Regions from separate parts of the Paenibacillus kyungheensis genome, predicted to be linked through region 1. Evidence: predicted binding sites of a transcription regulator. Region 1 holds the regulator's gene; each other region holds the start of a gene.
What was found. The regulator Rex, encoded in region 1, represses fermentation and respiration genes when NADH is low (regulators of the CRP and FNR family bind a similar motif). The targets are predictions, from matches to a motif close to TTGTGAAATATTTCACAA.

Region 1 (4,107 bases):
CTGCACGCAACAGATCCGGCACACGTGCTACACCACTTGCTAATTTGAGGTTACTACCCGGGTTATGAGAAATCGCTACTTTATTCTCAGCAAGTACTTCGATCTCTTCATCATTCAAATGAACAGCATGCGCTAACAATGCTGGACGAGTGAAAAATCCTAATTTCTCCAAATGAGCTACAGGACGTAATCCATAATCTGTAACGTTTAATTGAACTTCTGCTAGTGTCTCAGACATATGTGTATGCAGCGGCAAATCCAAATCATGAGCTGCTTGTACAAATTGTTCGATGTATGCAGGTGGACAAGTATAAGGTGCATGTGGAGACATCATCGTTGTAATACGTCCATTCGCTTGACCATGCCAATCACGTGCAAAGTCGATTGATTGTTTTAGCTTTTGCTTTTGTTCTTCTTCTGAACACAAGCCGATTACACCACGCATCAATACTGCACGCATACCCGATTGTTCTACCACTTCGGCTACACGTTCTGAGCGATCATACATATCGAGGAATGTAGTTGTACCGCCTTTTAACATTTCTAATACAGACAGAGCAGTTCCCCAGTATACATCGTCACTTGTAAATTTCGCTTCCATCGGCCACATTTTTTCTTGTAACCATACTTGTAGAGCAAGATCATCTCCATATCCGCGTAACAACGACATCGCTGCATGACCATGACTGTTGACTAGACCCGGAATAAAGAACAAATGATTGCCATCCACTACGGTTGTGTCTTCTTCGATCACAGGTTCTTCTTCTCCAAGATACGTAATCCATCCATCTTCAATCACCATATGTCCAAAAAGCATTGATTTCTCTTCGCTCATTACAGCAAACATACCGTTTTTGATGACCCATTTGTTCGAGGTGTTATTCATTAGTTTCATGTTCCTTTCCATCTTCCAGATAATAGGCAAGGCTTAATAAATCCGTTGTAAAATCAGCAGTATGCACACGAATATGCGGTGGAGCTTTCAAAATAATCGGTGCAAAGTTCAAAATAGCCTCAACCCCTGCTTCAATTAACTGATCCGCTACACGCTGTGCTTCAACATTAGGCACTGTAACAATTCCGATACGAATACTTCTCGCTTTGACTGTAATTCCAAGTTCATCAATAGGCTGGACGACTAATGTATTGATTAAAGAGCCTACTTTCGAATCGTTGGAATCAAACACAGCTACGATTTTCATTGTTTCTTTTAGATACATATTATAGTTAGAAAGGGCATGCCCTAGATTACCAGCGCCTACAAGTGCCACATTGATTTGTTGATCTAATTTTAAAATATGACGTATTTTCTCAATCAAATATGATACATCATAACCGATCCCTTTACGTCCAAAATCTCCAAAATAAGCTAAATCTTTGCGAATTTGTGCTGGATTCAAGTCTAGTTTTTGTCCCAGTTCTTGCGAAGACACTGTAGGAACTTCACGTGTGTGAAGTTCGTTCAGATATCTAAGGTATACAGGTAGTCTTCGCACGACTGCTTCTGATATTTTGTCGGATTTCATGCTTGCTCCCCCTCTTGATTTACAGTTTCCTTTTCAGGTTCGGCCTGGCTAAGCCATTCTGTAATACGGGGTACCATCTGCTCTGTCGGCATATGTTCCATTTTGGGACCGGGCAATGAATATAGAAAATGCTTGCCATAATAGGACTCGATCACACGAGTGTCATAGACAATAACGATTCCCCGATCACTAGATGTCCGTACTAATCTACCAAAACCTTGTTTGAAACGGATAACTGCTTGCGGTACAGATAATTTCATAAATGGATTTTTCTTTTCTTTTTTCAGCCGTTCACTTTTGGCTTCAAGCAATGGATGATTGGGCGGTTGAAAAGGTAAACGTACGATTGCCAGACAGGTTAATGCTTCGCCTGGAATATCGACTCCTTCCCAGAAGCTACTTGTACCCAGTAACACCGAAGCTGAACGCTCTTGGAATCTTCGAGTGAGCTTGGTACGACTTCCTCCATCGACCCCTTGTCCAAATACTGCAATATCGCTATGTGATAACTTCTCTTTCAATGGCTCATACACCTGCTTGAGCATCCGATAAGAGGTAAATAACACCATCATTCGTCCATTGGTCGCTTTGGCAGTCTCCGCTAATGAGTTCGCTAACGTATCTACAAAGAACGCATCACCAACACTGCCTTTGACACTTGGAAAATCGCGCGGAATTAACAACAGCGATTGCTCACGATAATTGAAAGGTGAAGATAACTGTTCGGTCATCAATCGACCTTCTTTTTCCGCTTCTACAAGCCCTAACTGTTCAATCATATATTGGAATTTCTTTTCTATTGATAATGTCGCTGATGTCAAAATAATACTTTTCTTTTTATCAAAAAAGTACTCTTTCAATTGCTTGCTCACATCTACCGGTACAGCATACATCTGTAAAGACTTGCTACGGTAATTCCCATTAGCTTCATACCAGTAGACTGTATCTGTACTTTCCAGCTTCACAAATTGACGCAGATCATCTCGTACCACTGTTAAGTCTTTGAATAGACCTGATACGTCTGTTACCAGACTATCTGTGCCTAACTGCTCATCGCTGTCTTTGATCTGATTCATCACTTGCTCGCCTTTACGAATCAACTGGCTCAGTCCGATATGAATCTGATTCTCAAGCTCTGTAATCACATTCCATTCGGTCGGTTGCTTTTCCGGTAAAAGACGAAGCGTAAACTGCCCTGCTTCACCAGGAGCGGCATCACTACGCTGAGGCAACAAAGCAAATAGTAACTCACTTAATTTATCCCAGTTTTCTTTAACATCTACAATTTCAGGATATAGATTATCAATCGCTATCGCCCAATCCATACCACGTTCATTGCCAGAAGAGCCTAATTGTTGACGCAAAATCGCTAACTGACCATTTTTGCTGTCTTTGAACAATCGTAACAGTGGATGAACCAATGTGAAATATTTCATATGCATACCCAAGTGCTTGCCTGCGACATCTTCTAAATGATGTGCTTCATCAATAACCAAGCGATCATAAGCAGGTAACAATTGATGTCCTGCTTTGACATCGGTAAATAATTTCGAGTGATTGGTGATGACTACATCTGCTGTACCTGCTTCATGCTTCGCACGATGGTAAAAACATTTGCGGAACCATGGACATGCACGACCCAGACAAGAATCGGTATCACTGGCTACCGTTTCCCAGAAGTCAGCACCACGATTACCCATATTGAGTTCTTCATCATCTCCGGTTTCTGTCGCATTTAACCAGACAATCATTTGAGCTGCAATCAATACATCTTCTTTAGGGCTTTGAAATTCTTTTGTATTTATTTTATGCTCAAATTTGCGCAGACACAAATAATGCTGGCGTCCTTTGAATACGGCAGCACGAAATGCAAATGGAACAACTTGAGTCAATAATGGAATATCGCGTTCTCGCAACTGTTCTTGCAAGTTAATCGTATGCGTACTTACCATCACACGATCGTTTTCTTTGACACTATGATAAATCGAAGGTAATAAGTACCCTAGCGATTTGCCTGTTCCTGTTCCTGCTTCGATCAATAGATGCTTATCATTGGTCATCGCTTTGATCACTTCTTCAAACATACGATTCTGCGGTTCCCGTTCTTCATAGTTAGGAAGCAGATTACGTAAGTTTTGTTTCACTTGCTCTAAAAATTCATCAAATGAAACATCTGCAAGTGGCATATTACCTCGCTCTTCATGAGCCGGCAAAATTTCATTCCAATCGCCTACTTTTAATGCCAATTGACGGAAAAAGCGATGTTCGTCTAAATCTTGAATCGGCTGTGCTTCTTTCTCCATCCGTACGCCATCAAAATACCAACCCAGATCACTATCCTGATTATCAAATAATTCAGATAGACGCTGGACTGTAATCAATGGTAGATCATTTAACTCTTCCAAGCACTTTAGAAATACATGAGCGGTCGCTAACGCATCACTATCTGCTTGATGAGGACGATCATGAACGAATCCCAAGTCTTTACTTACCATGCTTAACTGGTAGCTCGATAGATTCGGGAAAAAGATACGTAACAGATCCATCGTATCCAGCACTCGACCTGTAAATGCTAAATATC
Region 2 (4,107 bases), 1.1 Mb from region 1:
TTTACGGGAAACGGCTTATCCGATTTTGAAAGAAGCTGCTAGGTTTGCACTGGATTGGTTGGTTGAAGATCGTGAAGGCTATTTGGTTACTGTTCCTTCGACTTCACCTGAAAATAAATTTCTAACTGCTTCTGGAGAAGGATGTAGTACATCAGCAGCATCTACGATGGATATGACATTGATCCGCGAATTATTAGATCACTGTATCACCAGCACAACATTGCTTGAAGTCGATCAAGATTGGGCAACTGAGCTACAAGAGACTTATAAGCGCTTATATCCTTTTCATATTGGTCGCCATGGTCAATTACAAGAATGGTACCGGGATTATGAAGAGCATGAACCAGGGCATCGTCATGTGTCTCATTTGTATGGTCTGTATCCCGGGCATGAGATTAATCGTTATCAGACACCTGAGCTAGTAGAAGCTGCTCGTGTCTCGCTAGAACGACGTATTCAGCATGGCGGAGGGCATACCGGATGGAGCTGTGCTTGGCTTATTAATCTGTATGCTCGTTTGTTGGATGGAGAGACTGCACATGAATTTGTAAGTACGTTATTATCGCGTTCTACATATCCGAATCTATTTGATGCTCATCCTCCATTTCAGATTGATGGTAATTTTGGTGGAACCGCAGGTATTGCTGAAATGTTGCTTCAAAGCCATTTACAAGAACTACATCTACTGCCTGCGTTGCCACAAGTATGGAATAAAGGACTTGTGAAAGGGCTACGGGCACGTGGCGGATATACAGTAGATATGCACTGGCAACAAGCACAACTGGTAGAAGTGACAGTAGAATCGCAGTTTCATGGAACCTGTCGCTTGGTGAGTTCTATTGCTCTGCAATTGGAAGATCCATTAACAGCTTCTACATTGACTGAACCTGATGAGCAACAAACTGATTTTGTGCTGGAGTTTACTGCGGAAGCGGGAAGAAGTTATACATTACATGCAAAGGTCTAAAATTCGGGTCTAATCATACAGTTAATCTACGAATATTTTGACGAGAAGTAATGAAAAAATATTTTTTTCTTCTATATATAAATATATTCTTATCAAATATGTAACTATGAATATATTAATAGGGAGATGAACTAAGGCGATATTTTCTGTATTATACAGAGAATGTCGCCTTTTTGACCATGAAATACATACTATTTGACAATAATTTGTAATAAATAATATAGAAATAAGAAGAATATAATTAAATAACGAATCAAAAGGGGCAAATTGTGGTAATAGAGACTATAACAATAGAAACGTAATTTTTAAAGTGCTCCTAGTTTGGAGTAGCAATGGATACTAACATAAGAGGGGAGTGCTTAATATGGCGACAAATACAAAAGGCCGTTCAAATTCACCCGGAAAAAATGCGCGTGGATTAACTCGTTTGCTAACAATTATAGGTTGGATTGCTTTTGTTGTTGGTGTAGTAACGATTATTTTGAATATCCAACCATTTAATGATAACAACGCTGGATTGATGATGGGTATCGGATGTGTAGTAGGAAGTGTATTTATTTACTTTATTGGTAAATCGATCGGTTCTATGCAGGTTCGTAATGAAGAAGGAAAAGAAAGTATCAATGATGATTAAAAAATGAGATTTACGATAAAATAAATCCTTTTTAATTAAATACATGCTCCTTTAAGAATTAATTCTTAAAGGGGCTTTTTTACGGAATCACAATATGATAATATATAAATAATGTGAAAAGATTCACGATAACCTGTTAATAAATTGACAGATTTGTTAACAAGTCAAAAAAATGTGGAATTTACACCTTCTATGGATACGCAAATAGCACACTTAGTGTTAACATAGAAATGTGTGGTTTCAATATTATGAACGTCTTAAACGTTATGTGAGAAAGGGGATTAAGATGAACAAAAAACCGGGTTCTCGTCTTATGATGTGGGTTATGATTATTGTGTCGGTTCTGTCACTCGCTTTGACGGTATGGGCACTTTATGCAGGTAGCCACAATTACTTTGTTCTCGATCCGAAAGGACCTATTGCCGCAGGACAAAGAGATCTAATCGTGATTTCCACGATTCTAACTGCCATTGTTATTGTTCCGGTAACGATACTCACTTTTGTTATAGTGTGGAGATACCGTGACAAACCAGGTAGAAAAGCAAAATATGATCCGGATTTCAACCACAGCACCAAGCTTGAAACCATCTGGTGGGGGATTCCAATCATCGTTATTGCTGTACTTGGTATCGTAACTGTGCGTTACACTTATGCATTAGAGCCTTCTGTAGCGATTCAATCACAGAAGGAACCTATTACAATCCAAGTTGCTTCTATGGACTGGAAATGGTTATTTATGTACCCGGGCGAAGGTATTGCTTCTGTGAACTCTATTACGATTCCAGAAGATACACCTGTACGATTTGAACTGACTTCTGATGCTCCGATGAATTCTTTCTGGGTGCCAGAACTTGGTGGACAAATTTATACGATGTCGGGTATGGCTATGACATTGTATCTACAAGCTGATCATCAAGGAACATTCTTTGGATCAGGTGCTAACTTCAGTGGTGAGCATTTTTCCCAAATGAGATTCGATGTGAATGCTGTATCTGACGAGCAATATCAGACTTGGGTCAACAAAGTTAAAACCGAGTCTAAACCTATGAGTATGGAAACATACCAGTCGCTAACGGTTCCTGGAACTGCTGACAAACAAACGTTTTCTGCATTCCCGGAAGGTCTATTCCAACAACTTGTTACCAAATACTTGCCAGGCGGTTTAGCAGGCGGTAAAGATCGTGCTACTCACACCACTCCTTCTACTCAGATTGATGAGAAACAAAGTGAAGAAGGACAAAGTGATATGGGAACAGGCGATCACGATGGCATGGAAATGAATGATCAAGAAAGCACAGACACGAATACTAGCAATTAAGTTCAGATTTATTTGAAGTTAGTTGTACCGTAGCGTGTGACATAAAAGACAGGGAAAGGAGCTCCCCGATGCTCGAGAAAATTAAAGATTTTGCATCTGACTTTTTCGTCACCGGCGACCCACTAATTTACGGTGCAGATGTATCTATCGGACTTGCGATGATTGCTATCGTTGTGGGACTCACCTATTTCAAAAAATGGGGCTGGTTGTGGCGTAATTATTTAACAACAGTTGACCACAAAAAAATCGGTATCATGTATATTCTTGCTTCGATTTTGATGTTGTTCCGTGGCGGCGTGGATGCCATTATGATGCGTACTCAACTCGCATTCCCAAATCTCGAATTTTTACATCCTGAACATTATAATCAGGTATTTACGACGCATGGCGTAGTTATGATCCTGTTTATGGCGATGCCATTTATGTTCGGACTCTTTAATATTGTTGTTCCTCTTCAATTAGGAGCACGCGATGTAGCTTATCCATTCTTGAACGCATTAAGTTTCTGGTTGTTCTTCTTGGGTGCGATGCTATTTAACTTATCTTTCGTTATCGGTGGTTCACCGGATGCAGGATGGTTGAGTTATCCACCACTATCAGAACTCCAATTTAATCCAGGACCTGGACAGAACTTCTACATCTGGGGTATTCAGATCTCAGGTATTGGTTCCCTTGCAACGGGTATTAACTTCTTGGTAACGATTATCAAAATGCGTGCACCAGGCATGACATTTATGAAAATGCCTATGTTTACATGGTCTGTATTCGCAACATGTATCATTATCATTTTCGCTTTCCCAATTTTGACAGTTACACTAGCACTATTGTTTATCGATAGGTTTGCGGGGGCTCACTTCTTTACACTCGATGGTGGCGGTAACCCGATGATGTATATCAACTTGATCTGGATGTGGGGTCACCCTGAGGTATACATTGTTATATTACCGGCGTTCGGTATTTTCTCCGAAATCGTCAGCGTATTCTCACGTAAAAAGCTATTTGGTTACACATCCATGGTATTCGCCATGTTGATTATTGCATTCGTATCGTTCTTTACCTGGGCGCATCACTTCTTCACGATGGGTTCTGGCGCAGATGTTAATGCGTTCTTCGCATTATCCACGATGCTGATTGCAATTCCTACAGGGGTTAAAATCTTTAACTGGTTGTTTACGATGTATCGTGGTC
Region 3 (4,107 bases), 170 kb from region 1:
GGTAAGTTAGTGTTGTAAAGGTCACCGATAGCTCCGTGTGTAGAAGGAGAGTTCACGATAATACGTCCAGTTTGTAGACGGTTAGCGAATTTTTGAATAACTTCATCATTATTAGAATGGATAGCTGAAGAGTGACCCATACCGCCAAATTCTACGATTTGTGCAGCACGTTCAATCCCTTGATCCGCATTTTTAACTCTATAGCAAGCCAACACAGGGCTTAATTTTTCAGCAGATAATGGGAATTTCGTACCGACACCTTCCAGTTCAGCAACCAATATTTTGGTGTCCGCTGGAACAGTAATTCCACAAAGTTCAGCAATTTTTACAGCAGATTGTCCTACAATAGAAGGATTCACTGCACATTTATCTGTATTCATTGCACCGTTTGTTAATTTGCCTGCTTCTTCTTTTGTTACAAAGTAGCAACCGTTATCGATCATTAATTTTTTCACTTTTTCATAGACAGGTTCTTCAATAACTACAGCCTGTTCAGAAGCACAGATCATACCATTATCAAACGATTTGGAAAGAATTAAGTCATTAACAGCTTGTTGTAGATCAGCACTTTTCTCGATAAAAGCAGGAACGTTACCAGGACCTACGCCAAGTGCAGGTTTACCACAGCTATATGCTGCTTTAACCATTGCGCCACCACCAGTAGCTAAGATCATGGCTACATCAGGATGGTTCATCAAAGCGTTTGTTTTGTCCATTGAAGGAGCATCAATCCACTGGATACAATCTGCAGGTGCACCATGTTTTACAGCTGCTTCAAGCAAAATGCGAGCTGCTTCTTTACTACAATTCTGTGCTGATGGATGGAAGCCGAAAATGATAGGGTTACGTGTTTTAATTGAAATTAATGATTTGAACATCGTTGTTGATGTTGGATTCGTTACAGGTGTAATCCCCATAATGATTCCGACAGGTTCAGCGATTTTTTGGAAGCTTTCATAATCATTGTCTTCAATAACACCGACTGTTTTATCATTTTTGATGCTGTGGTATATATATTCAGTAGCAAACATGTTTTTGATAATTTTATCTTCATATACACCTCTACCTGTTTCTTCAACAGCCAGTTTAGCAAGATACATATGTTGATCCAGACCAGCTAACGCCATTGCTTGTACGATGTTATCAATTTGTTCTTGATTCATATTCATAAATGCAGCGTGCGCTTTGTTAGCTTTATCAATTAATTTTTGAATTTCTTCCTGTGCACTCAATTCCACGTTGCGACTAGCATCATTTTTTACAGCCATTTCTCTCATCCTCCTCAGAATGTGTATTGCTTTTGTCTACGCACTGATCATAGCATAGAGACATAAATCATAATGTGATATTTTTCACAATCAATTTTTATTTTTTAAATTTATTCTATTTCATTTTTTCCTTTTGCATTTTAATATAAAAAGATGTATGATAATAGTGAAATTAATCACAAAGTACGAATAAGCTTTTCTTCATTTGTAAGTCATCATTATTACTATATAATGTAGAATTTAACTAATCATTTAATTTCCAATTTTTTTCCTAAAATGTTATGCATTATGATTAATTTCACGTATAATTGAAATAAAGGGGCGAATAATAATGAACAAGTCTTTAGAAGAAACTCAACCACGTCATAATACAGCATGCTTTTCGGAAATTAATCAGGAACGATTACTTAACCATTCTACAGAACGTAGTATCGCAGCAGGATCTCATTTATTCTGGGAAGGCGATTTATCCGATAAATTATATTTCCTTAAAAGTGGACGCGTTAAATTAACGAAATCAACCGATGAAGGTAAAGAATTGATTCTATATATGTATCAAGCAGGAGATATGATCGGTCAAGCTGACCCATTCTCTGGTACACGCCTTGGATTTACAGCAGAAGCAATAGAAGATACAGAAGTTGCTGTGATCGAACATAAAGAATTAGAATTAATGATCTGTCAGTATTGCGACTTTGCAATCGACTTTATGAAATGGATGGGAACGCATCACCGTCTGACTCAGACTAAAGTTCGTGACTTGATGTTATATGGTAAACCAGGTGCACTCTGCTCTACATTGATTCGTTTAAGCAATACGTATGGTGAAGATTACAATGATCAAGGTTCTATTTTGATTAACAAAAAAATCACGCATACAGACTTATCGAATATGATTGGTGCTACTCGTGAAAGTGTAAACCGGATGCTTAGCGATCTACGTAAAAAAGAAAGTATCGAATATGAACATGGTATGATCATTATCCATGACCTTGAAGCTTTACAAGAAGTATGTCACTGTGAATTATGCCCTAAAGAAATATGCAGAATCTAATGAATATTCAGTATCTTCTATACACTTACCTGTTTAGACAACTAAAGATACCAAAAAAGCTTTCCGTGTGTTACTCATAGCGGAAAGCTTTTTTTGATTCATTCATAGCGTACTATTCTACCCAATGCTCTGCCCAGTTCTGAATCTGCTCCATAACCGGCTTAAGTGCACGACCTTTGTCTGTTAACTCATATTCGATTCGAACAGGAGTCTCTGGATATACCTGACGAATCAGAATTCCACTGCTTTCTAGATCTTTCATTCGTTCAGATAGCATTTTGTCGCTCATCATCGGAATCAGATTAGAAATATCTTTAAAACGTTTAGGACCACTCATTAATGATTGAATAATTAGACCATTCCATCTTTTTCCTAAAAATGAAAACGCGGTCTCAAAACGGGGACATAATCCCAACTGGTGTTGCTCCATGTTCTCTCACCTCTTCAATTGTTCCGAAACACGGGATCGGATAGTCATAAGCTCGTATTTCATCATATTACGATGTTAACTTACGATTAGTTAGTACATATATTTTAGCATATTTTACCTGAAAAGAGAACGAAAACATTACATAATTACAGATTAATGCTCAATCTTTCAACATTATATTATGATTGTAGCGTTAAATCGATCAATTCTCGCAAAATGACCAGATCTTCTGCAATAATAGTTGTCAATGATCTATTATACAATACTGCCGCAGGATGATACATAGGAAAAATCCAGTATTCCTGTTCTGACCAGTGATATCCCTGATCCATATGATCGGCATCGACTTGTTGAATATGACTGCGCCGTGCTTGACCATGAACCTGAGAGACTTGGTATCCTTTGCCTAGTAATCGTTGTAAAGCAATATTGCCAAGCGTAATAATAATTTGCGGTTGTACCGTTTCAATCTCAGTATCCAAAATAGGTGCAAACGCAAATACTTCATACGAAGTCGGCGTACGATTCGATCGACTTGATCGTTCGGCTGTATGTTTACCTTGAATCATTTTGTCTTTGTATGGACGACTACGTACAGTACTTGTAATATATAGATCATTTCTTGTAATATTCAAAGCATCAAAGTAACCATCTAACACTTTACCTGCTTGTCCACAAAAAGGAATCCCTTTTTCAATCTCATTCGCTCCCGGTGCTTCTCCTACCATCATTAATCCACCCGGAAATTTACCATAACCACCTAAAAATCCTTCTAACCGATGTCCGGCTACTCGCTCCAAACATTCGCTAATTCGTGTTGGCGATAACGGAACGTTGCCAATCTGTGATTCTCTCTGTGCTTTAGACATCCATGCACTCCTTTCTATCACTAATCTACATGGTAGAGTGCTTTCATCAGTGTATAATAGCGATCTTGCTGGATAAAATCCCAAAAAAAGTACGCCTGTAGGCTATTAACCATACACGCGCACTTTTGAAAGATTTATTTTCTATGATTAATACTGTCTGGAACTCAGTTTGTTTGGTATAGCTGTTACGCCATTACTTTACTACCAAGTGCACGTGTAGGTTCTGTGCGACCGAATTCAGGACGTGTATTTATTGCAGGATACGCCCAGCGTACAGCGTTAGAGATAATGTGCATAATATCCTGATTGTAATACGTTGGATACGTCTCATGACCTGGACGGAAGTAAAAGACTTTACCATGTCCACGACGATACGTACAACCGCTACGGAATACTTCTCCGCCTTCAAAGTTGCTCAAGTATACCAATTCATCAGGAGCAGGAATATCGAAAAATTCACCATACATTTCTTCTTTATCCAGTGTA

Region 2: a site for Rex is predicted at 1,713-1,730, ahead of qoxA (cytochrome aa3 quinol oxidase subunit II). Genes of this name have one in related genera too.
Region 3: a site for Rex is predicted at 1,341-1,358, ahead of adhE (bifunctional acetaldehyde-CoA/alcohol dehydrogenase). Genes of this name have one in related genera too.

The regions. Positions count from the first base shown of each region.
Region 1 is NZ_CP117416.1:3,262,214-3,266,320, forward strand. It holds gene PQ456_RS13915 (amidohydrolase) at 1-886, opposite strand, end outside; gene PQ456_RS13920 (redox-sensing transcriptional repressor Rex) at 879-1,526, opposite strand; gene dinG (ATP-dependent DNA helicase DinG) at 1,523-4,107, opposite strand, start outside.
Region 2 is NZ_CP117416.1:4,335,332-4,339,438, reverse strand. It holds gene PQ456_RS18755 (glycoside hydrolase family 95 protein) at 1-967, shown strand, start outside; gene PQ456_RS18750 (hypothetical protein) at 1,332-1,601, shown strand; gene qoxA (cytochrome aa3 quinol oxidase subunit II) at 1,888-2,919, shown strand; gene PQ456_RS18740 (cbb3-type cytochrome c oxidase subunit I) at 2,988-4,107, shown strand, end outside.
Region 3 is NZ_CP117416.1:3,429,384-3,433,490, forward strand. It holds gene adhE (bifunctional acetaldehyde-CoA/alcohol dehydrogenase) at 1-1,268, opposite strand, end outside; gene PQ456_RS14680 (Crp/Fnr family transcriptional regulator) at 1,600-2,322, shown strand; gene PQ456_RS14685 (winged helix-turn-helix transcriptional regulator) at 2,435-2,752, opposite strand; gene PQ456_RS14690 (uracil-DNA glycosylase) at 2,932-3,621, opposite strand; gene PQ456_RS14695 (ThuA domain-containing protein) at 3,807-4,107, opposite strand, start outside.